DNA from 2 places in the Ureibacillus sp. GCM10028918 genome. Region 1 is predicted to be linked to the other one. Evidence: riboswitches for the same ligand, from Rfam matches in the RefSeq annotation. Region 1 holds a riboswitch; the other holds the start of a gene.
The links. A riboswitch is a leader RNA that binds a small molecule or an ion and turns the genes downstream of it on or off. The one in region 1 is predicted to bind glycine.

Region 1 (11,902 bases):
ATCTCTTGTACGGCTCTTAAGTCTGCACCATTTTCGATTAAATGCGTTGCAAAGCTATGCCGTAAAGTATGTGGCGTGATTTCTTTCTTTATATCCGCTTTTGTTGCATGCTCTTTTAATAATTTCCAACAACCTTGACGCGTTAAACGTTTTCCTCGCTGGTTAATAAAAAAAGCTTCTGTTTTAGGGTAGGTTCCTTGTAATTCTTTTCGGGCATTTTGCAAATAATCATCAATTGCTTGAATTGCACCTTTTCCAAGTGGAATGATCCGCTCTTTCCCACCTTTCCCGAAGACACGGACGAATCCCATTGTTAAGTGAACATCCTCAAGATTCAAGCCGATGAGTTCACTGATCCGCATTCCTGTTCCATACAGCAGCTCCAGCATTGCCACATCTCTCACTCCCTGTGGCTTACTAAGATTTGGGGCTCCAATTAACAGTTCAATCTCTTCAATTGATAATATCTTTGGAAGCTTTTGTTCGATTTGAGGCATCTCCAAATGGATCGTCGGATCGATATCTGCTAGTTTCTCACGCAATAAAAATTGGTGGAATGATCGAATCGAGGAAATATGTCGTGCAATTGTTCTAGCAGAAATCCCTTGATTCCGCAATGCTTCTAAACGCAGTAAGATATGTGTCCGTTCAACTTCTTTTAATGATGGTAAAGCTAATTCTTTATGTAAATAATCGATGTAGCCCTCTAGATCACGCCGATAAGATGATAATGTGTTCGTTGATAATTGTCTTTCAACTTGTAGAAAATGAAGATAATCTAATATCGCTTCTTTTGCGTCTTTCATGGAAATCACCTATCCTTCCATTCTAACTATAGTTATTTTTGGAATAGTGCACAAGCAATCATTCGCCTAACCGGACTGCGGAAAAGTCAGAATTATTTGTGTGCCTGGCACCGGAAATTTTCAAAATTGTTTGGGTGCCTGGCACTTAAATTGCACTAAAAATTAAAAGGATGTACATTCGCTTATTGCTACGAATTGTACATCCTTTAATCATTGCTCTTCTTGTTTATCATGACATCTGTGGCATATACCATGGAATGTTAGACGGTGGTCCTTGATTATAAAGTTCCATCGTTTTTCGACAATACCTTCCACATCTTCAAGCAAATCCTCTTGAATTTCATCTACTGCTCCACATTCAATACAGACAAGGTGATGATGGAAGTGTTTTGCCCCTTCTTGTCGAAGGTCATAACGGGAAACGCCATCGCCAAAATTAATTTTATCGACAATTTTCAACTCAGTTAATAATTCTAAAGTTCGATAAACTGTTGCCAGTCCGATTTCTGGTGCTTTATCTTTTACTAGTAAGTAGACATCTTCAGCACTTAAATGGTCTTCTTCATGTTCTAATAGCACTGCAACTGTCGCTTCACGCTGTGGCGTCAGTTTATAGCCAGCACTATGCAATTGCTTTTTTATACGATCAATACGGCTTTCCATACGACGCCCTCCTAAACTCATTCTATTATAACAAATGAGTAAAAGCTATTACAAGAGAGGGATGAATTATTAAGCGAAACGAACTAAACGAGCATTTTCGTACATTTTTTCCCACTTTTCTATGTGAAACTGCCAAGATTTGGGCTAAAGTACAAGTTATAGGCGAGGGAGCAAATATGTAATTGACACAATTTCACCCACACAAATAACGGATAATGCAATCAAAAGGGTTACAAACAATCTTTGTGAAAAGACGTATTTCTTATTTGGACCAACCTTTTTGGCAGAGTAGACAGAACATAGCATAAAGAGCAGGAAACAATAGATTAATTGAAACGGAAACCACCAGACACTATATATAAGCAAAGATTCTTGTTGTGTTAAAAGAAATACAGAACTAAAGCCAAAGAAAGTAATCTTCACACCAACAACAAATTTTGCCAAGACATGTAAATAAGGATGCGTTGCAAAAAATAACACTAAAACCATCCAAGCAATAAGCGGCAGTACCGTTCCCCAAATCGAAATATCTGTTACATCCAGCACTCTTGGATCAATATAACCTATTAATTTCATAGACTTGTCCAATGGAAAAACTTGAAAACAAATCACGCCACTGACAAAGCTAATCGCTAGAATAATAGCATATTGGATAAATAAGATCGAACGAAACATAAGCATTCTCCTTTCGTTGATACAGCTTATGCTCGTTCTCTATCAATAATACTCTTAAACTAGTTCCGATTTTTCGTAAAAATCTATCATATTTTTATACTAAACTTTTATACTATACTCTTACTGGTTTGCTTTCATCCAGAGTACTGCAAATGCAGTTTTTGCATCGAAAATCCTTTGCTCTTTTACCATTTCTTCAGCCTCTTCTATAGTCACTTCCAATAGTTCTACAAATTCATCCTCATCGAGATCTGCTTTTTCTTCTATTTTATATAAATCTTGTGCAACAAACAAATGAATCACTTCATCCGCAAAACCAGGCGAGGTTGCGAAAGATTGTAAATACTCCAGCTCATGACATCCATAGCCTGTTTCTTCCTCTAATTCACGTCTTGCAGTATGTTCAGGCTTCTCACCTGGCTCTAATTTGCCAGCTGGAATCTCAATGATTGATCTCTCAAGTGCCTTTCGGTATTGCTCAACTAGAACTAGCTTGCCTTCTGCTGTGATGGCAATGATGGCAACAGCCCCTGGGTGGTTCACAATTTCCCTTTTCGACTCATTTCCATTCGGTAATAGTACATCATCAACCTTTAACGAAATCACTTTTCCTTTATAGATTGAATTAGAGCGTAGTGACTTTTCCTCAAATTTCTTCATTTCAAATGCCCCCACTTGTCGTATTTATTATTTTCATTGTACCATTAGTGAGGAATTCGTTTGAAGGAAAGAGGTTCTAAAATGAAAAAAAGAAAACTTGGAAATAGCGAAATTGAAATTTCAGAAATCAGTTTAGGCTGTATGTCTCTTCCTACCTCCTTAACTGATGCAAAGCCAATTGTTGAAACAGCCCTTCATGCTGGGGTGAATTATTTTGATACAGCAGACCTTTATGATAAAGGAATTAATGAAGAACTCGTTGGGGAGTTGCTGAAACCTCATCGCCAAGACGTGATAATTGCAACGAAAGTGGGAAACCGCTGGAATCCGGGTGAAGATGGCTGGCATTGGGATCCATCGCCTTCCCACATTGAGAATGCACTAAAGATGAGCTTAAAACGATTGAAAACAGACTATATCGATGTCTATCAATTACATGGCGGGACAATTGACGACCCTTGGGATGACATTATTGAAACCTTTGAACGTCTGAAAAAGGAAGGATATATTCGACAGTACGGCATTTCTTCAATTCGCCCGAATGTATTTACGTCCTTTTTACAGCAAAGTAATGCAGTCTCGAATATGATGCAATATAGCCTGCTTGATCGCCGCCCCGAGGAATGGTTTGATGATATTGCGGAATCGAATGCCTCTATTGTCACTCGAGGTTCGATTGCTAAAGGTTTATTAACAAATGAATGGCCAAGACGAGCCGAGAATTCAAACGGCTACTTAACTTACTCAAAAGAAGAATTAACAAAAGCACTCACCGAGCTGCAAAATGAGTATGAAGACATCCATGCCCTGAGTTTAGCTTATAACCTCAGCCATCCAGTGGTTGCTTCAACTGTAATTGGAGCTAGTTCACAACAACAACTGATAGAAAACATTAAAGCATATGAAAAATCACGATCCATTCACGACTTTTCACCAATTCAACAGATTACAAAGAAGGATATTTATTCTGAGCATCGATGAAAAAATATATTGTATTAATTATTGCAGTTTTAATTTTATTGTTTTGTGTTTCCAGTATGACCTACCAACAGCAAACCATAGTGCCTACTTTACAGGAAAAATTGGACAGTCAACCTTTCTATCATTTACTAAGCAAAATTGAAGTAACTTATTGGGGACAAACCATCTCAGTCGAAACTCGGGGATATTACTATTTCATTGAGTTTCTTGTACGAAAAGGATTGCATTTCGTTGGTTATGGATTTATCTCCATACTGTTTTATTTAATGTATCGCAAATTCAAAATGAAATTTTCAGTCATTTATGCCATTCTCACAACTTTTATAGTGGCTTCACTAGATGAATTTCGACAAAGCTTTGTGGCAGGGAGAACTGGTATTTTTGACGATGTCATCCTTGATACAGCAGGGGCAGTTACGTTCATCATACTCTTTAAGCTTTGGGTTACTCTCTATCAGAAAATAAAAAATCCAACGTACAAACCTAATAGAGCAAGCGATTAGAGAATGTAGCATTTCGACGTTATATTCTCTTTTTTTGATGGCCACGTTACCTTGCTATTCTTCTTAACTATTATTTTTTTAAAAACCCTGGACCCATTTCATTTTTTTGATATAATGACACTTATCAGTCATTTAGCAAACGAAAGTTTCAAATAAAAGCTGATGAGAACGTTTTGCATCTATGTGAAATCGTTTAAAAATTTTATAGCGGTGATTGCTATGGGATGACTATAGCAGGAGCAATTTCTGGAGAGTTCGCATTTTTGCGACGCCGAAGGGTTCACAATCTCAGGCAAAAGGACAGAAAAGTAACAATGTAGAAACAGATTTATTCTTTTTTTGATATTCAATCAGAAGGAATAATGTTTTTTCGATATTTTATTTTTGTTATTTTTTATGTCATGAGATGGGAATGCTTCCTATCTCATTTTTTTATTTCCAGCGATTATACCAGGTTTTATGAAATTGGATTTGGTGGTATTTGGACAGAATTTAACAAATCAATGAAAGGATTGACAGTGATCTGCTAGATTTGACGGATACAGTTGAAGTGTCGGGACTATTAAATTCTGACCGTGGATATTGAAAATCATGTCGAGATTTTTAACTAGTCTGACGGGAATAAACTAAAAAGAGTCAACACTATACTAGTTTATAGCCACAAATCCCCTTCCAATAAAAAAACAAAAGCTGGCCGCTTACAATCAGGGGGCATACAAATGGAACATCGAGAATTAAAAAGAGATTTAAAAAATCGGCACGTTCAATTAATTGCCATCGGTGGAACGATTGGTACTGGACTATTTTTAGGATCTGGAGCAGCGATTGAAAAAGCAGGACCATCCATACTTTTTGTTTATTTGATTATCGGAACGGCAGTCTTTTTCGTCATGCGGGCTCTAGGAGAATTGCTGCTCTCAAACTCTGGTTATCAATCTTTTACTGATTTTGCAACAGATTATGTGGGTCCTTGGGCGGGCTATGTAACAGGCTGGACTTATTGGTTCTGCTGGATTATGACTGCCATGGCCGACATTATAGCTGTTGGACTCTATGTACGGTATTGGTTTGACATTCCTCAATGGATGCCAGCTATAGCGTGCTTAGTCCTTTTACTAGGTTTAAATTTATTAACGGTCAAACTCTTTGGTGAGTTAGAATTTTGGTTTGCCATCATTAAAATCATCACCATTATCGCACTTATCATCATTGGTATTGTTCTATTAGTGATTGGATTTGAAACTAAGACAGGCGTTGTGTCTGTAAAAAATTTGTGGGAACATGGCGGTCTCTTCCCGAATGGCGTCTCAGGATTTTTATTTTCCTTCCAGTTGGTTGTCTTTTCCTTTGTAGGGGTTGAATTAGTTGGAGTAACAGCTGCAGAAACTGCAAACCCAAGAAAGAACATCCCATCTGCCATCAATAAAATACCTGTACGCATTCTACTGTTTTACGTTGGTGCTTTATTCGTCATTCTATGTATTAATCCTTGGACGGTTTTAAGTGCAGAAAACAGTCCATTTGTACAAGTCTTTGCACTTGTTGGTATTCCTGTGGCAGCTGGAATTATTAACTTTGTTGTATTAACTTCTGCAGCTTCTGCTGGAAATAGCGGATTATTTTCGACAAGTCGGATTATGTTCAACTTAAGTAAAAACAAGCAAGGTGCAAAATTATTAGGGAAATTAAATAAAAATGCAGTTCCGTCAAACGCTCTTTTTGTTTCTTCCATCGTTGTCTCGATTGGGGCATTGCTAAGCTATGCGATTCCGGACTCCGCATTCAGTATCGTTACGACAATTAGCGCCATTTGTTTCATTTGGGTGTGGAGCATTATTTTAATCTCCCATATTCGTTATAAAAAATATCGCCCAAATCTGCATAAGCGATCAACTTTCAAAGCACCTTTAACACCATTTATCAACTATGTAGTGTTAGCGCTGTTTGCAGCTATTCTTGTTATTATTTTTATTTCGGAAGAAACGCGCTCCGCTTTATTGCTAACACCAATTTGGTTCATCTTGTTGATTTTTACTTATGTAATGAAAAGGATTAAATAGAGTTTATAGACAATAGCCAAACTTGAATTTTCGAGCTTGGCTATTGTCTTTTTCTTCTTAAATATAGTTCAGGTATTAGGGATAGTTGTTTCTAAATTTAGCGAGCATGGTTCTCGATTACCTTTAGCCTTCTATTTAATCAGATAGGGGCTCCGAGCTTGCTTCCCGATTGACTCCCGTCTTAGATTTAACCGGTTAAGGCTCTGTGAGATTGCTTTGCGATGAACTTTCCCCTTCTAATTAATCGGCATAGAACTCCGAGACAGCTAAAATCAATTTGCCTAAAATAAATCAAAATAAAAGACCTTCAGAACGAGATTATTCCGAAGGCCATTTATGTAAGTTACCGAGTGCTTGTTCCTTGTGGTAAAACAAAACTCAAATCACCCCAGCAGCTACCCTACTCTAAAACTTTGAGCCTTGATCACCGAATTTGTCTAATAATTCTTCAAAACTCATATTCTTCTCACGTTGTTTGCGTTCGAATGCTAATCGGGCTTGACGTTCTTCTTCTTTTGCTTGCTCTTCCTCAACTAAGCTTTTCTTAGCTTGTTTTAGTTTTGCCAGAACATCGCCATTTAATTGGTCTTGTAATGTTAACGCTTCTTCCTTTTTTGACGATTGTGAAGATGGCGCTTGATTATGGCCTTGTTTTTTCTTTTTCCCCATGACTATTCACCTACTTGAATTTTCAAATTTCACAGTATAGTTTAACATGATTTATAGGAAAACACGATTGTTCGTAAACGAAATTTGCTGCTCCTATGTATCCGACTTTCCGATAATCAAAAGACATACACAAAAATCCATAATCCATTTTAATTGTATCTTCTAATTTAATTTCATCAACTCTACTAATCTGTGCTTTTTTGTGTGTAAAATAGAAGAAATGAGTCACTTAGAGAAGAGGTGTAGAGATGGAAGATTGGTTAAAATTTCTTTCAGCTAATGTTATTTCTCAAATTTTAGAAACTGCCTTTCAATGGTTTGTTGTTGTCGATCGAGATTCGAAAATTATTTATATAAACGATGAATATTGTCATTTCCTTGAAGTAAGTCGTGAGGAAGCCATTGGCAAACATGTGGCAGATGTGATTGAAAATAGTGAAATGCATCTGGTTATGGAACGAGGTACCGCGGAAATCGCCGCGCCGCATTATATTAAAGGCACTTATATGCTGGCAAACCGTGTGCCGATTGTTATGGATGGTGAAATTATTGGTGCATTCGGAAGCGTCATCTTCCGTGACATGAATGATTGGAAGAAGCTAAGTTCACATGTGCGTAAAACGATGGATCAAATCGAAACAAATATAAATCAATATCGTGAATCCTTTTATAACTTGGCCGATATTAAAGGAATTTCCCAAACGATTCGAAAGATCAAAGAAACGATTGCAACCATTGCCCCCACTAAATTACCCGTTTTAATCGAAGGGGAAATTGGTACAGGGAAAGAAATGTTTGCACAAAGTATCCATGGTTTATCAAATCGAGCGGAAAATTATTTTGTTAAAATAAATTGCTCGACCATCCCGAAAGAATTGCTCGAAGAAGAGATTTTCGGGAGATGGGAAGTTTATCAAGATGTTAAAAAAGGACGGATTCAACGTGCAGAAGGCGGCACGCTATTCATCGAAGAAATCAACGAATTACCCATTACTTTACAGGCAAAGCTATTAAAAGCATTGCAAGACCAAAAAATTCAACCGCTTGGGACAGATGAAGAAATTACAATTGATGTACGTTTTATATTGAGCTCAAACGTTTCTCTAGCAGATATGGTGAAAACCAAACACTTTCGCGAAGATTTATTCTACAAAATTCAGGCAATTACATTGCAAATCCCCCCACTACGCGATCGTATCGAAGATTTGCCCGAGCTGATTCAGACATTTTTGAGTAAATATAGTGTTGAAGCAGGTCGACGAGGCATCAAAATCGATCGGAAAGCTTGGTGGAGTCTCCAACAATATGATTGGCCCGGCAATGTCAGAGAACTGCAGAATGTGTTACAAGCTATTATACATCTAGCAGAAGGCAATCAAATTACCTTCGATGTCCTGCCTCTCCATATTCGCCGTCAAAAAACAACCTTCTCAAAGAGCAATAGTACGTTGGAAGAAATGCTTTTTCAAGTGGAAGGACAAATCTTACAAGAATACTTAGACAACGAAAAGGACAAAATGGAGATTGCAAAAAAGCTCGGTATCAGTCGTTCAACTCTTTATGAAAAAATTAAAAAACACAACTTATGACCTAAATTCCGATATTCTGGACACTTATCCAGTATGTCGGAATTTTTTATTCCAATAGATTCTACACACTACAATCAGTTCACTTCAAAAATTCCGAATTTCCGGAATTCTACTCCCATTGTCCTTGTCACATTTTAGACACACCCTATTGCATACACTAAACCATTCTGCTTTAATACAAATTATAGCGCTTTCATACCTATTTTTTTGTTAGTTTTGTATTTTAAAAGGAGATTTTGTTTTATGAAACAATTATTCGATTCGGCACAAGATGCAGTCAAAAGCATTCAAGATGGATCAACCATCATGGTAGGCGGTTTCGGCTTAGTAGGTATCCCAGAACAACTGATACTTGCACTTGTCAATAAAGGGGTGAAAGATTTAACCATCATTTCGAATAACTGCGGCATTGATGGGTGGGGACTAGGGTTGCTCTTAAAAAATAAGCAGATTAAGAAAATGATAGGCTCCTATGTAGGAGAAAACAAGGACTTTGAGCGGCAAGTGCTCGCAGGTGAAATCGAAGTCGAATTAATACCACAAGGAACACTAGCAGAACGAATACGTGCAGGTGGTGCCGGGATCCCTGCCTTCTATACACCAGCTGGGGTAGGCACATTGGTAGCTAAGGGAAAAGTAACGCGTACATTCAATGATAAAGAATACGTGTTAGAAACGGCATTAACAGCAGATTTCGCATTAATCCGTGCAGCAAAAGCAGATACTGTCGGGAATTTAATTTACAACAAGACAGCTCAAAACTTTAACCCAATGATGGCGGCAGCTGGAAAATTCACGATTGCTGAAGTGGAAGAGATCGTTGAAGTTGGCACTATTAATCCAGACGTTGTGCAAACTCCAAGCATTTACGTGCAAGGGCTTCTACAAGCACACCAAGAAAAACGAATTGAACGATTAACAGTACTTCAAGGATAAAGGAGGATTCATCATGTCATTATCACTTAGAGACCGTATTGCCATACGTGCAGAAAGAGAAATTCAACATGGTGATTACGTCAACCTGGGGATTGGGATGCCCACATTAGTAGCGAATCATATATCGGCAAATAAAACGGTCATTTTACAATCCGAAAACGGCTTACTTGGCATTGGCCCCTACCCTACCAAAGCAGAAGTCGACCCGGATTTAATAAATGCCGGGAAAGAAACGGTCACAACGGTTCCGGGAGCAGCCTTTTTCTCTAGTGCTGAAAGCTTTGCCATGATTCGGGGCGGGCATATCGATGTTGCCATTTTAGGTGGCATGGAGGTTTCCGAAAACGGGGATTTATCGAATTGGATGATCCCTGGCAAGATGATTAAAGGTATGGGTGGCGCAATGGATTTAGTGCACGGAGCGAAAAAAATCATTGTCATCATGGAGCACGTTTCAAAAGACGGTTCACCCAAAATAAAAAAACAGTGTTCATTACCTTTAACTGGAAAGGGTGTGGTAAATCAAATTATAACAGAACGCGCATTCATTGAAGTAACACCAAATGGCTTAGCATTAAAGGAAGTATTTGAAGGATTTACGATTGAAGAAGTTGTCCAGTCGACAGAGGCTAAATTAATTTTAGCGGATGTTCTGGAGAATGTATCAATTTAAACAATCAAATTCGCCTTGGCGTATTTGGGCCCGGATTTTACCCGAACTTGTGGGGTAATTCTTCTAAAAATCTGTGGCATCCGCCGGAGGCTTAGGCCAATAGGATGTTGGTCACTTAGACGATGCCACAGGACGTGGCGCACTTCGACTAAATTCATTAATTTAATCTGGGTTATAACCTAGCTGAATTGCAAAACTTTTAGCATTTATCTCACCACTTATATAAAATGGAAGATTTTATGCTGAATGAAATTAAAGGGGGTACATGGGATGGATGGAAATGTAACATTGAGTATGATTGGTCTTATTGGTGGTCTTATTTTACTTATTTGGTTAACGCTTAAAGGAATTAATATTATTATTGTTGGACCTTTATCTGCCCTATTTGTGGCAGTAATGTCAGGCATGCCGTTATTTCCGCAGCTTGCTGAAGAAGGAGCCGCAAACTTTGTGTCAAACTATATGATAGGCTTTACAGGGTTCATCATGTCATGGTATATGATGTTCCTGCTCGGCGCAGTATTCGGTAAAGTAATGGAGGATAGTGGTGCAGCCGATGCCGTCGCGAAATTCGTTGTAGATAAATTGGGAATGAAATACGCAACCCTTGCAATTGTTATCGCCTGTGCGATTTTAACTTACGGAGGCGTTTCACTCTTTGTTGTAGCATTCGCTGTTTATCCAATGGCTATTTCGCTATTCAAGCAGGCAGATTTACCACGCCGTTTCATTCCGGCAACTTTAGCATTAGGTTCGGTAACTTTTACAATGACCTCAGCTGGTTCACCAGAGATTCAAAACTGGATTCCGATGGATTATTTAGACACTACTCCCTATGCAGGATGGGAAGTTAGTATAATCGTTGCAGCATTCATGGCTATATTCGGTTATTGGTGGTTAAAACGTATAATCAAAAAAGCCGTTGATAAAGGCGAACGTTTTGTGGCTCGGGAATCAGATCCATCATTCGATACAGAACGTGCATTACCAAACCCGATAATGGCGTTCATTCCACTAGCGGTGGTATTAGTCATTTCATTTATCTTCCATGATTCACTGAAGCAATCTGCATTAATTTTAGCCTTACTAGGTGGTATTATTGCAACATTTATCGTGAGCTGGAAATACTTCAAAAACGCTTGGGGGGCCGTTTCTGAAGGCACGGTTGGTGCGATTATTGCAATCGGAAATACAGCTGCCGTTGTAGGTTTTGGCGGTGTAGCAAAAGCGGTACCAGCCTTTGGCGTAGCCGTTGATGCAATGACGCACATTCCAGGTTCACCATTAATTGGTGCTGCTGTCGCTGTTTCAGTGATTGCCGGGATGACAGGATCTGCTTCCGGTGGTCAGTTAATCGCCTTGCCGTTACTTGCACCTGGCTATGTGGACGCAGGTGTTAACCAAGAAGCACTCCACCGAGTTGTAGCCATTTCTTCTGGTGCACTCGATTCTTTACCACATAATGGGTATGTTGTAACGACGATTCAATCCGTTTGTGGCGAAAAACATAAAGACGCTTATTGGTCTGTTGCAGCAACAACCGTTGCAACCCCAGCAATTGGTGTGGCAATCGCGATTATTTTATTCTCTTTAGGTATAGGTATTTAAAGCATATGGGAGCTGGCAATCACTTTGCGGCTCCTTATATAGGAGGTTTTTGATTATGCTGAAAGATAAAGTGGTTCTC
Region 2 (11,902 bases), on a different contig from region 1:
TCGCTTAGAGGTATTCCTGTACTGAAATATTTAGGTTATCCAGGTTTATGGCTTCAATTATTGACAACAAAGGAACCTAAAGATGAAATGGTGGAAGTAGCAATTGCTTCATTTAAGAAATTGCACGAAGTTGAAAAGGATCCTGAGATTGGAATGAAATTACATCACGATTAACATAAACGCATTTGGTGGAGACCAAATGCGTTTTTATTATTGTTATAAAGATAGAATAATCCATTTACAATTTCAGGCAACTTCGATAAGATTACCACAATACATTAATAGTTTAGGGGTAGCGCAAAAATGGAACTGGATTTAACGAAAGTAATCATTATCATCTTTTTTGGGTTTGTCGGCGCTTTTATAAATGCTACTGTTGGTGGTGGGGGCTTAATCACGCTTCCCGCCCTATTATCCGTAGGTCTTCCCCCATCGGCAGCCATCGCTACAAATAAGTTAGCAGCTTCCATGGGGAACTTAACCAGCTCATTAACGTTTTTTAAAGCTGGTAAAATTGATCTAAAGCTACTCGGCCCCATTCTGCCCTTCGTTTTCATCTTTTCAATGTTAGGTGCGTGGACAGTTCATTTAATAGATTCCGAGTTGTTGAGGCCATTAATTATTGTTATGTTAATAGTCGTATTGATTTATACGCTATTAAAAAAGAATTGGGGACAGTTAGAAGAGCGAAAGCCATTAGACTGGAAGCGTGGTACACTCTTTGTTGCTAGTATTCTACTATTAGGCTTCTATGATGGCTTTTTCGGACCAGGGGCAGGTTCCTTTATGATGTTCGTCTTGTTAATCGCAGGCTTTGATTTTTTACAAGCGGCCGGCAATGCAAAACTACTAAATTTCATTAGTAATATTGCAGCACTTATCATGTTTTTAATTTTAGGGGAAGTAGTCTTCACGTACGGATTAATTATGGGTGCATCAATGATTGTCGGTGCTTTTTTTGGGACAAAATTCGCACTTAGCAAAGGGACAAGTTTCGTTAGAATGCTCTTTATCATCATGACAGTTGTTTTAATTATTAAAAATATCTATGATTATTGGTTCGCTTAAAAACAAAAGGCAATCTCCATAATGGAAATTGCCTTTTTGCTACCTTATTATAGCCCACATTTTAGTTGTGCCCCACAGCCAGTACATGTGTTGCAGCCACCTAGTTCTTCAACTGTTCCTTGACGACAAACTGGACAAGTATTCCCAACTTCAGATCCAATTGTTACGTTTGTAGTTGCAAGCGGTGCAATAGTATCTACTAAAACTACAGGTTGTTTCTGTTTTACTTCCTCTTCAAGTACTTCTTCAAAAGCTAACTGCTCATCATGAGAGGATTCTGCTTTTAACGTAAGTACTTGTGAGTCACGGCTTCCATCCACATAAACCGTTCCACCTTTTGCGCCACCATTGTATAAACGTTCGTACACTTTTTGGACCTGTTCGACAGTATATCCTTTAGGTGCGTTTACCGTTTTAGAAATGGATGAATCCACCCAGCGCTGGATGACACATTGTACATCCGCATGTGCTTCCGCTGATAGTTGCATTGATGATACAAACCAATCTGGCAAGTTATTTTCATCTGCTTCCGGATGTGCCTCTAAATATTCCTGAACGATTTCTGCCTTTACTTCGATAAATTTCCCTAGTCGACCTGAACGGTAATAAACGAATGAGAAATATGGTTCAAGGCCAGTTGCAACTCCTACCATGGTACCAGTAGATCCCGTCGGAGCAACTGTTAATAGATGCGAATTGCGAATGCCGTTTTCAAGTACACCCTGGCGAACATGTTCAGGCATTTTTTGCATATAGCCTGTATTGATGAAGGCTTGTCTTAAGCGATTTGTTTCTTCCGGTGTTTCCCCTTCAAGGAAAGGGAAACTTCCACGTTCTTTTCCGAGTTCGATCGACGTTTCATATGCTGCTACCGCAATCGTCTCGAAGATTTTATCGACAAGCTCGTTTCCTTCCTGTGATCCATACTCTTTTTCACAGTAGATTAATAGGTCAGCTAGTCCCATCACTCCAAGACCGACTCGACGTTCTCCTAAAGCTTGTTTACGATTTTCCTCCAGGAAGTATGGTGTAGCGTTAATAACGTTATCCTGCATTCGCACACCTATTTGAACTGTTTCACGCAGTGCTTCGAAGTTGACTGTTTTCGATTCTTTCTCAGCAAACTGAGCCAAATTCACAGCAGCTAAATTACACACTGAGAATGGTGCGAGAGGTTGCTCTCCACACGGGTTTGTTGCAACAACTTTTTGACCATAGCTTCGCGCATTTGTCATGTCGTTTGCATTATCGATAAAGAAAATACCCGGCTCTGCTGCATACGTTGCACAGATATTGATCAAGTTCCAAAGTTCACGAGCTTTAATTTTACGATAAGTATGAACTCGGTACCCTAGAGCTTCCCATTCACGGACATCCCCTACTTCGTGCCATTTTTCGTTGTAGATGGCCATTTCTTCAGGTGTGTAGCTTGCAACATCCGGGAATCGCAATTCATAATCTTCATCATTCTCAACAGCTGTCATGAAGTCTTTTGTTAATGTCACAGAGATGTTTGCCCCTGTTAAGAATTCTGGATTGTGAACACTATAAGTACCACCATCACGCAATTTAGATTCTGCTTCCTTGATTATAGGTTCATTGAATCCCCCTAGACCAGGAATATTTCTATAGTTAACAATCCCTTGATACATTGCTTCTTCTTGCTGAGTTAATGGTTTGAATTTTAGTTTTTCATTTGCTAATTGGGAGATTAGTTCATCATTCGTATTTTCGATTAGGAAACGAAGAATACGTGGGTTTTGCATTTTTGAAATGATGAATTCCACAATATCGGGGTGCCAATCCGCTAACATAATCATTTGAGCACCTCGACGACTGCCACCCTGTTCAACTAGATGCGTCAGCTTCGCAATGTCATCTAGCCACGATACAGATCCACTCGATTTTCCGTTTACACCGCGTGCTAATGTGTTGCGCGGACGAAGTGTCGAACCATTTGTACCAACTCCACCACCGCGGCTCATAATTTCCATTACTTGTTTACGGTGATCACTAATTCCTTCACGGCTATCGGCAACAAACGGCATAACATAACAATTAAAGAACGTTACATCTGTTTGGGAGCCAGCCCCATACAGCACGCGACCAGCTGGAATGAATTTTAAAGATACGAGCTGATCATAAAACTTCGCAAACCACTTTTCTCTATTTTCTTCTGTCTCTTCAACAGCTGATAATCCAAACGCATTACGTTTTGCAATTTGTTCATAGAAAATTTCAAGAGGCTTTTCAATGACGTCTAATGAGCGTACGATGATACCTGTTTGTTGTTCTGTTGCATCATCTAGAACATGGCGGTATTCTTCATCGATTAAAATTTGTGCTTTCTTTGCTTCTGCATCAATCGATTGAATATAACCTAAACCACGGGCAGGAAATTTCGGATCTTCTTTGATCGTTAATACGACAAAATCTCCGGCCTTTAATGTTTTCTTTTCGGTATCCTTAAACGAATAGCGATCAATCATTACCAATCTTGAAACACCTTTATGCGTAATATGCATATCCGGTGTAATTGGATGTACTTGAGGAAATTTCTCTATGTCTTTATTGAGTTGTTCTACGAGGATGGTTGTTTTCGTTTCTTTTGCCAATACCATCTGCCAGCCTCCCTTAATAGATAATACATCTAGTATAATCTACTTCAGCCATCACCACAACATATAGTGTCTGAGAAATAAAGTAAATACTAGATGTAGTTAATTTTTCACTAGAAAAGATTACCTTATAAAAAATATCATTTCAAGGGCTTGATTTTTTTAAAACTATTTCAAATCCTTTATTTTAAAGACTTTCAACTCTATAAAAAAATTTCCGGGATAGAAGAAACGTACGTTCTTACTTTTTAAAATTCCATTCATCACTTAAATATTTTGTTTCTTCCAGCATTTTTACATATTGTAATTGTTCTTCAGTTAATTGATAGGGCACCAATTCTATCTCCAATGCTTCCTCAAATCCCTCTCTGAAGGCCTTGATACATTGCGAAATCGTAATTTCCTTATCTGTTAATCTATTAATGGCAACAGCCTTTTCCGGGAGCTTCTGACGCATCTTCTCTTTCGCTTCAGGTGAAGAAAATTTAAATACAGAAAGGAGTTTCTCTTCATCAAGATCAAGTAATATTGCTCCATGCTGTAAAATAACACCTTTTTGGCGAGTTTGAGCACTTCCCGCTACTTTTTTCCCTTCAACGACTAATTCATACCAGCTAGGGGCATCAAAACAAACGGCGCTTTTCGGTTTCTTTAAGTCAGCTTGTTTTTCCTCTGTATCAGGGATGCTAAAATAGGCATCTAAGCCTAATTTTTGAAAACCTAGAAGCAACCCTTCACTCAGCACCCGGTAAGCTTCTGTCACACTTGCAGGCATCTCGGGGTATTGTTCTGTCACTATGATACTGTAGGTTAATTCACTTTCATGCAAAACTGCCCTACCACCAGTTGGGCGTCTCACAAATCCTAATTTTTGTTCTCTTAAAACTTCTAAATTTATATCTTTTTCTGCACTTTGAAAATAACCAATGGATAGTGTAGCTGGATTCCATTCATAAAAGCGTATTACTGGAGGAATTTCTCCTTGACTATGTAAATCAAGCAACGCTTCATCTAACGCCATATTATACGAGGGACTACATGGTCCTGAATTAATAAAATACCATTTTGCTTTCATTTCATCATCTCCTAAAACGCACTAAATATCATTTTAACAAACTGATTGGACTAACGCCACTTTCTCTTTTATAATGGAATATGAAGAAAGAAAGGAGAAATTTTGCAGTGGCTGTACTTTATACAATTGCTATCATACTAGGTCTTATCATCGTATACGTTCTAGTAAATTCACTGCGTCTTAAGAAGGCAGTGACAAACTTAAATCAAGATGAGTTTATCCAAGGCTATCGTAAATCACAACTAATTGATGTGCGTGAAGTAAAAGAATTTGAAGCGGGTCATATTTTAGGTGCACGTAATATCCCCTCAACGCAACTTCGCCAACGCTACAAAGAAATCCGACCAGATTTACCAGTCTACCTGTATTGCCAAAATGCAGGCCGTAGTGCGCGTACTGCTCTTTTCTTAAAGAAAAAAGGCTATAATCAGGTTTACCAATTACAAGGCGGATTCAAAACTTGGACAGGTAAAGTGAAATCAAAAGCATAAGCCATTAGAAAATCACGATTCATGCCCAAAATCGATCGGGCAATGTTTTGTTCTTATGTTGCTTTTACTCAAAATTATACTATTTTACCGACTAAAAGGGACGTCTCAAAGTTTGTGAGATGTCCCTTTAAAATGATTCGAAATATATATCTTCCCTGCCGCTCTTTACATTCTTCCATCTATATGACACGCAAAAAAAGCGCTATCCCAAAATGACATATTATGAGTTTCTTCCTATTATAATATAGATTAATTTATTTTGGGCATTTTTTATTAAATTAAAAACAATCAAATTAATGAAACACCTTTTATCTGTTGTCAAATTTTTGATAAATTACCAACTAATAATGAAATAGACGTCCCATATCGAGACGTCTATTTCGTATTAACCTTCGATTTTCGTATAACGGAGTACCGGTGTACGGGCAGCACGAGTTTCGTCTAAACGGCTGATCACTGTTGTATGTGGCGCTTCTTGAACGATTGACGGATTCTCTTCTGTTTCATTTGCGATTTGAATCATTGCATCGATAAATGCATCTAATGTTTCTTTAGATTCGGTCTCTGTCGGCTCAATCATCATTCCTTCTTCAACATTCAATGGGAAGTAGATTGTTGGCGGGTGATATCCAAAGTCTAATAGACGTTTTGCAATATCCAAAGTACGAACACCCAATTTCTTTTGACGACGACCAGAAAGAACGAATTCGTGCTTACAATGACGGTTATATGGCAGGTCAAAGTAAGGCTCCAAGCGACGCATCATATAGTTTGCATTTAATACAGCATATTCAGTTACGGCTTTTAAACCATCTGGACCCATTGTACGGATATAAGTATACGCACGAACATTGATTCCAAAGTTTCCGTAATAGGGCTTTACACGACCAATTGATTGCGGACGGTTGTAATCAAAATGGAAAGATCCATCTTCTGTCTTCACTAAAACAGGTTTTGGCAAGAAAGGAATTAGATCCGCTTTCACACCAACTGGACCCGACCCTGGACCACCCCCACCATGAGGACCTGTGAATGTTTTATGAAGATTTAAATGTACACAGTCAAAGCCCATGTCTCCTGGACGCGCTTTACTCATAACGGCATTTAAGTTGGCCCCATCATAGTAGACCTTACCGCCAACCCCGTGAATGATTTCAGCCATTTCTATAATGTTTTCTTCAAACAAACCTAATGTATTTGGATTTGTTAGCATTAATGCGGCAGTATCTTCTCCAACTACACGACGTAAATCGTCTAAATCTACTAAACCATCTTCGTTCGATTTCACGGTAATAGTTTCAAAACCTGCAACCGTTGCTGAAGCTGGGTTCGTTCCGTGCGCAGAGTCCGGTACGATTACCTTGTTACGATAACCTTCGCCATTTGCTTCATGGAATGCACGAATCATCATTAATGCTGTCCATTCTCCATGAGCTCCCGCTGCCGGTTGTAAAGTCACTTCATCCATTCCTGTAATTTCTACTAATGAAGTTTGAAGTTCATATAATAATTCCATTGCTCCTTGTACAGTAGCCTCATCTTGTAGAGGGTGGATATTGGCAAAACCTGATAATCTAGCTACGTTTTCGTTAATCTTAGGATTATATTTCATTGTACAAGAACCTAATGGATAGAATCCTGAATCTACCCCGTGATTACGACGAGATAGGGCAGTATAATGACGCATAATGTCTAATTCAGCCACTTCCGGTAATTCAGCAGCTTCTTCACGTACAAATCCTTCTGGTAATAAATCTTTTAAATCAAAATCCTGTACATCTAATTCTGGTAAGCTGTAGCCTACACGTCCTTCTTTGGATAATTCAAAAATGAGTGATTGATTTTCGTTATGCATTGTAAGCCCCCATTTTCTCAACTAGTGCGTCGATTTCTTCTTTTGTACGTAATTCCGTAACAGCAATTAATACATTGTTTTCTAGTTCAGGATAAACTGTTCCTAAGTCGTAACCACCGATAATACCGTCTTGAATTAGTTGTTTATTTATTTCATTTACAGGTTTAGTTGTTTTCACAACAATTTCATTAAAATGTGCACCTTGGAACGAAACTGTGAATCCAGCTGCTTCAAAAGCATTTTTCGCATAACGCGTTTTCACAATATTTTGTTTCGCCATTTCTTGCACGCCGTTTTTACCAAGTGCAGTCATGGCAACAGATGCAGCAAGTGCTAATAATGCTTGGTTCGAACAGATATTAGACGTCGCTTTTTCACGGCGAATATGCTGTTCGCGGGCTTGCAATGTTAATACATAGCCACGACGACCATCCTGATCCACTGTTTCACCTACTAAACGACCCGGCACTTTACGCATTAGCTTAGTTGTTGTAGCGAAATAACCACAATAAGGACCACCAAAGCTTTCAGGAATACCAAATACTTGTGCATCCCCAACAGTAATGTCCGCCCCCAATTTACCTGGAGGTGTCAGGATGCCTAATGCAAGTGGATTTGCTGAAACAATAAATAATCCTTTAGCTTCATGAGCAATATCACCAATTGCTTGGAGATCTTCAATTTGACCAAAGAAGTTTGGATATTGCACCATAACCCCAGCTGTATTGTCGTCTATTAAATCTATTAATTTGTTGATATCAGTAACACCATTATTCGTTGGCACAGTCACAACCTCAATAGATTGACCGTATGCATAGGTAGCAACTACATCACGATATTCAGGATGGATTGATTCAGAAACAAGCAATTTTTTTCGACGAGTGTGACCCGCAGCAAGCATCCCAGCTTCCGCTAATGAGGTACCTCCATCGTACATCGATGAATTAGCTAAATCCATTCCAGTCAATTCTGCAATCATTGTCTGGAATTCAAAAATCGCTTGAAGTTCACCTTGTGAAATTTCAGGTTGATATGGTGTGTAGGCTGTGTAAAACTCTGAACGAGAAATAACATGATCCACAATGACCGGTTTATAATGGTTATAAATACCAGCACCCAAGAAAGAAATATTCGAATCCGTGTCTTCATTTTTTGCAGCAAGCTGTTTTAATTCTTTTAGTAGTGAAGATTCTGATTTTGCCGCTTTAATATCGTATAACCCTTGGAAGCGAACACTTTCAGGAATATCCGAAAATAGTTCGTTTACACTTTCTACACCAATAGTGGCAAGCATATCTTTTTTGTCTTGTTCCGTCATAGGAAGATAACGATGTACCATTATATAAGCCTCTTTTCACAATTTATTTTGAGCGTTTATAAAAAGGAGTTGCAGTAGTTTTCGCCTTCAATTTTTTATTACGAATCTCAATTTCTATCTCTATATCTAATTGCGCAAATTTTGCATCAATTAAGGCTAGACCGATATTTCTTTTTGTTAGAGGTGATTGAGTACCAGTTGTAATTTCACCGATTTCAACACCATCTTTATACACTTTATAACCATGACGAGGGATTCCTTTATCAATCATTTCAACACCGATCAGCTTACGAGATAAACCATTTTCCTTTTGAGCAATCAATGCGTTTTTTCCAATAAAGTCACTTTCCTTTTGAAGCTTTACAGCAAAACTGATTCCAGCCTCAAGTGGTGAAATGTCTTTTGAAAGCTCCTGACCGTAAAGTGGCAGACACGCTTCAAAACGTAGAGTGTCACGTGCGCCTAATCCTGCCGGCACAACTCCCTTGTTCTTTCCTGCTTCCAATATTTTAGTCCAAAGAGCAATAATGGCTTGAGGTTCTCCGTAAAGTTCAAAGCCATCTTCTCCCGTATAACCCGTACGGGAAAGTAATACATTGTTTCCAGCAATCTGAGCGTTTTCTATAAATTTAAAATATTTTAAAGAGTTTAGGTTTATTTCTGTTAAAGTTTGTAGTATTTCTTCAGAGAGAGGACCTTGCAAGGCAATCTGTGCATATTCGTCGGATTTGTTCGTTACTGTTACTTCCCCTTGTACGCAAGCTTTCATCCATTCAAAATCTTTTTCAATATTAGCCGCATTAACGCACAATAAATATTTCTCATCTTCTAATCGGTAAACTAAGAGGTCATCCACAACTCCACCATTTTCGTAGCACATAGCATTATATTGTGCTCCACCAATTACAACTTTTGAAATATCATTGGTTAATAAATGCTGTAAATAAGCTAATGCATCTTTTCCTTCTACAATGATTTCACCCATATGGGATACATCAAAAAGGCCAGCACGGTTACGAACAGCATCATGCTCTTCTTTGATGGAAGAGAATTGGACTGGTAAATCCCAGCCTCCAAAATCAATTGTTTTCCCACCATATTTTGCATACTCGTCAAATAAAGGCGTTCGTTTTAATTCATTCCCCATCTTCAAGTCCCCCTAGTATTATCGATATTTTTGCACATAAAAAAGGACAGACGAATCCCCTATGTTGAGGAATCCCCTGTCCTTGCACCTGAAAGTTACACCAAATCGTTCATAGTAATTTTGAAACGATAAAATTGGCTTTCCCCTTTGGTGGCTGAATCAAACAAAACGAAACAGCACTCTCCAGAGATGCGTCCTGTACGAGTCTTTTTGCCTGAGAGATTCATAGTTCTTCACTACTTGCTCCTTCGGCGACGCTTTTCACGTTCTCTCCCCGCACAATCATCCGCGCAAATATTCATAATTCAATGTACTAAATACGACCTCTCTTGGCTATATCCTAACATTGGTTGTTATGAAAAGGCAATCTTTTTTTAAATTTAGTTCAAAGGCGAACATTAATAGTAAGTCTTTAGATATCATTCGCCTTTTAAACGATTCACTTGGAATCCAATATACTCAACAATTTGACGAAGTATTCGGCCCTCTGTTAATACTCGAATATGCCCGGCAGCTCGATAGAATTTTCTTCTTGTTTGATACAACAGTTCCAACTCTTGTTTAGTAGAACGTTGCACGATTGGTCGATTTTTATCATTTTTAATCCGCATATAGATATCTTCAAATGTTGCATCTAAAAAAAAGACCAACCCGGAGCGACGCATTATTTTACGATTTTCTTCACTTATTGCAACTCCACCGCCAGTTGCAATAATACATGCTTCGTCACGGAAGTTAAGAAGAAATTCTGTCTCCAATGTTCTAAAATGAGCTTCCCCATATTCCTCAAATATTTCAGGAATCGACATCCCTTGTTGCCGAACAATCTCATGATCCATGTCATAATATGGCACTCTTAAAAAATAACTTAGCCTTCGTCCGATAGCGCTCTTACCACATCCCATGAAGCCTACTAAATATATTTTTCGCATGCTATCACCTTCTTTGACTTTCCAAAATCTATCTACTACCTACTAACAATTTCCTTCAGTAGGTTTATCGTAGCATGAACATTGGTGAATTCCAACGAATTATACAACTTTATTTGTGATTCGTAGGATAAACAATAGAAAGTAATAAAAGAAGTTGTCACCAATAGCAACAGGATAGCAAGTGCAAAAGTTGCTCCTCTCTCATTCCGTATTCGTTTGAACAAAAAACCTCCTCTCCTTTTCTATACCATTTTGAAAGATTACAGCTATGGTGATAAATTCTCCATCCCAACCAAACACAGCACTATCAATTCCTATTAACAACGGAATATTCCCTTCATTATTCACTGTCTGACGCAGAACATCCCCGCTGCGATTTATCTTTATTGTTTCTCTCGACTCCGTATAGAAGACTTCTACTGTATTGGATTGGTCTGATAATCTAACCTCTTTAACATTTGAGAAAGATTGCTGGACATCTTGAACAAAAAGTTCCCATTGTACATGTTCTTTAGTAAAGAAGGTCGTATCCATTTGCTTAATCCAAAACATTACCAACAACAAAATTTGAGAAAGAAGGACAAAGACGACAAAGGAAAAAAGAGCTTCAAGGAGTGTGTAACCTTGATTATTTTGAACTATTCTCATTTCGATTGATGCATTTCACTCGCTCTCCACTTAAATTATTAAATTGGACACAAATTTGTTCTCCATCATATGTCCATTGATATTCATTTTGATCAATGGATTTGGTCCCACTAAATACAGTTTGGGATTTTATCAATTTTGCGGCCTCTAAAGCTGTTTCAGACGCATGCAGTTCTAGTTTTTGGTTATATAGTGTAGTTTTTAATTGATAGGTTAATGGAATTAATGAACCCGTTATAACCAAAACAATAACAACCGTTAGCAGTGTCTCTACAAATGCGATTCCTTTACTATTCAACCAACCTCATCCGTCCTTCTTTAATATAGATAATTAGATCCTTTTTTCCATAAGGGGTATCAAACTTTATGGTTCCAAAAGGCGAAACCTCACCTTTTGGATTAATAATAAAACGTTTCAAATTGCTATAAATATCAAGCTTAATATTACTCGGGAAATCCTTTTCCAATATGGTTTCTCCAGTAGATACATCGAAGACTTTATAATGATTGTCATTATAAAATTGGACGTAGATCGTCTCTTCATTATGAATTGCCCGTGCTTGCATTTCTTGAATATCTAATACTAGCTGCTGAAAAAACTGATCTACTGCTCGTTTTTCTGAAAGCTTGACTGTTATTTGAAAAACGATTGAAGATATGAGAAGGAAAATAAATAGTACAAGGAGTATTTCAACTAAGGTAAACCCTTTGCGATTCTTTATATACTCTTGTGTGCGAAACTTAGCTACC

Region 2: another riboswitch for glycine. It lies ahead of gcvT (glycine cleavage system aminomethyltransferase GcvT); the one in region 1 lies ahead of ACFQU5_RS04325 (amino acid permease).

Annotation. Positions count from the first base shown of each region.
Region 1 covers NZ_JBHTFK010000005.1:201,873-213,774, forward strand. Annotated here, with positions in the region: gene xerD (site-specific tyrosine recombinase XerD) at 1-806, opposite strand, end outside; gene fur (ferric iron uptake transcriptional regulator) at 1,017-1,469, opposite strand; gene ACFQU5_RS04305 (hypothetical protein) at 1,626-2,144, opposite strand; gene ACFQU5_RS04310 (NUDIX hydrolase) at 2,265-2,804, opposite strand; gene ACFQU5_RS04315 (aldo/keto reductase) at 2,886-3,785, shown strand; gene ACFQU5_RS04320 (VanZ family protein) at 3,782-4,288, shown strand; glycine riboswitch at 4,525-4,602, shown strand; gene ACFQU5_RS04325 (amino acid permease) at 5,008-6,348, shown strand; gene ACFQU5_RS04330 (YqkE family protein) at 6,754-7,017, opposite strand; gene ACFQU5_RS04335 (sigma-54 interaction domain-containing protein) at 7,266-8,606, shown strand; gene ACFQU5_RS04340 (CoA transferase subunit A) at 8,850-9,542, shown strand; gene ACFQU5_RS04345 (3-oxoacid CoA-transferase subunit B) at 9,556-10,215, shown strand; gene ACFQU5_RS04350 (GntP family permease) at 10,486-11,823, shown strand; gene ACFQU5_RS04355 (3-hydroxybutyrate dehydrogenase) at 11,879-11,902, shown strand, end outside.
Region 2 covers NZ_JBHTFK010000002.1:407,919-419,820, reverse strand. Annotated here, with positions in the region: gene ACFQU5_RS02025 (DUF1385 domain-containing protein) at 1-174, shown strand, start outside; gene ACFQU5_RS02020 (TSUP family transporter) at 304-1,068, shown strand; gene ACFQU5_RS02015 (vitamin B12-dependent ribonucleotide reductase) at 1,116-3,689, opposite strand; gene ACFQU5_RS02010 (lipoate--protein ligase family protein) at 3,928-4,761, opposite strand; gene ACFQU5_RS02005 (rhodanese-like domain-containing protein) at 4,869-5,252, shown strand; gene gcvPB (aminomethyl-transferring glycine dehydrogenase subunit GcvPB) at 5,638-7,107, opposite strand; gene gcvPA (aminomethyl-transferring glycine dehydrogenase subunit GcvPA) at 7,100-8,446, opposite strand; gene gcvT (glycine cleavage system aminomethyltransferase GcvT) at 8,469-9,572, opposite strand; glycine riboswitch at 9,765-9,858, opposite strand; gene ACFQU5_RS01985 (shikimate kinase) at 9,992-10,504, opposite strand; gene comGF (competence type IV pilus minor pilin ComGF) at 10,706-11,152, opposite strand; gene ACFQU5_RS01975 (hypothetical protein) at 11,133-11,450, opposite strand; gene comGD (competence type IV pilus minor pilin ComGD) at 11,443-11,902, opposite strand, start outside; gene comGC (competence type IV pilus major pilin ComGC) at 11,894-11,902, opposite strand, start outside.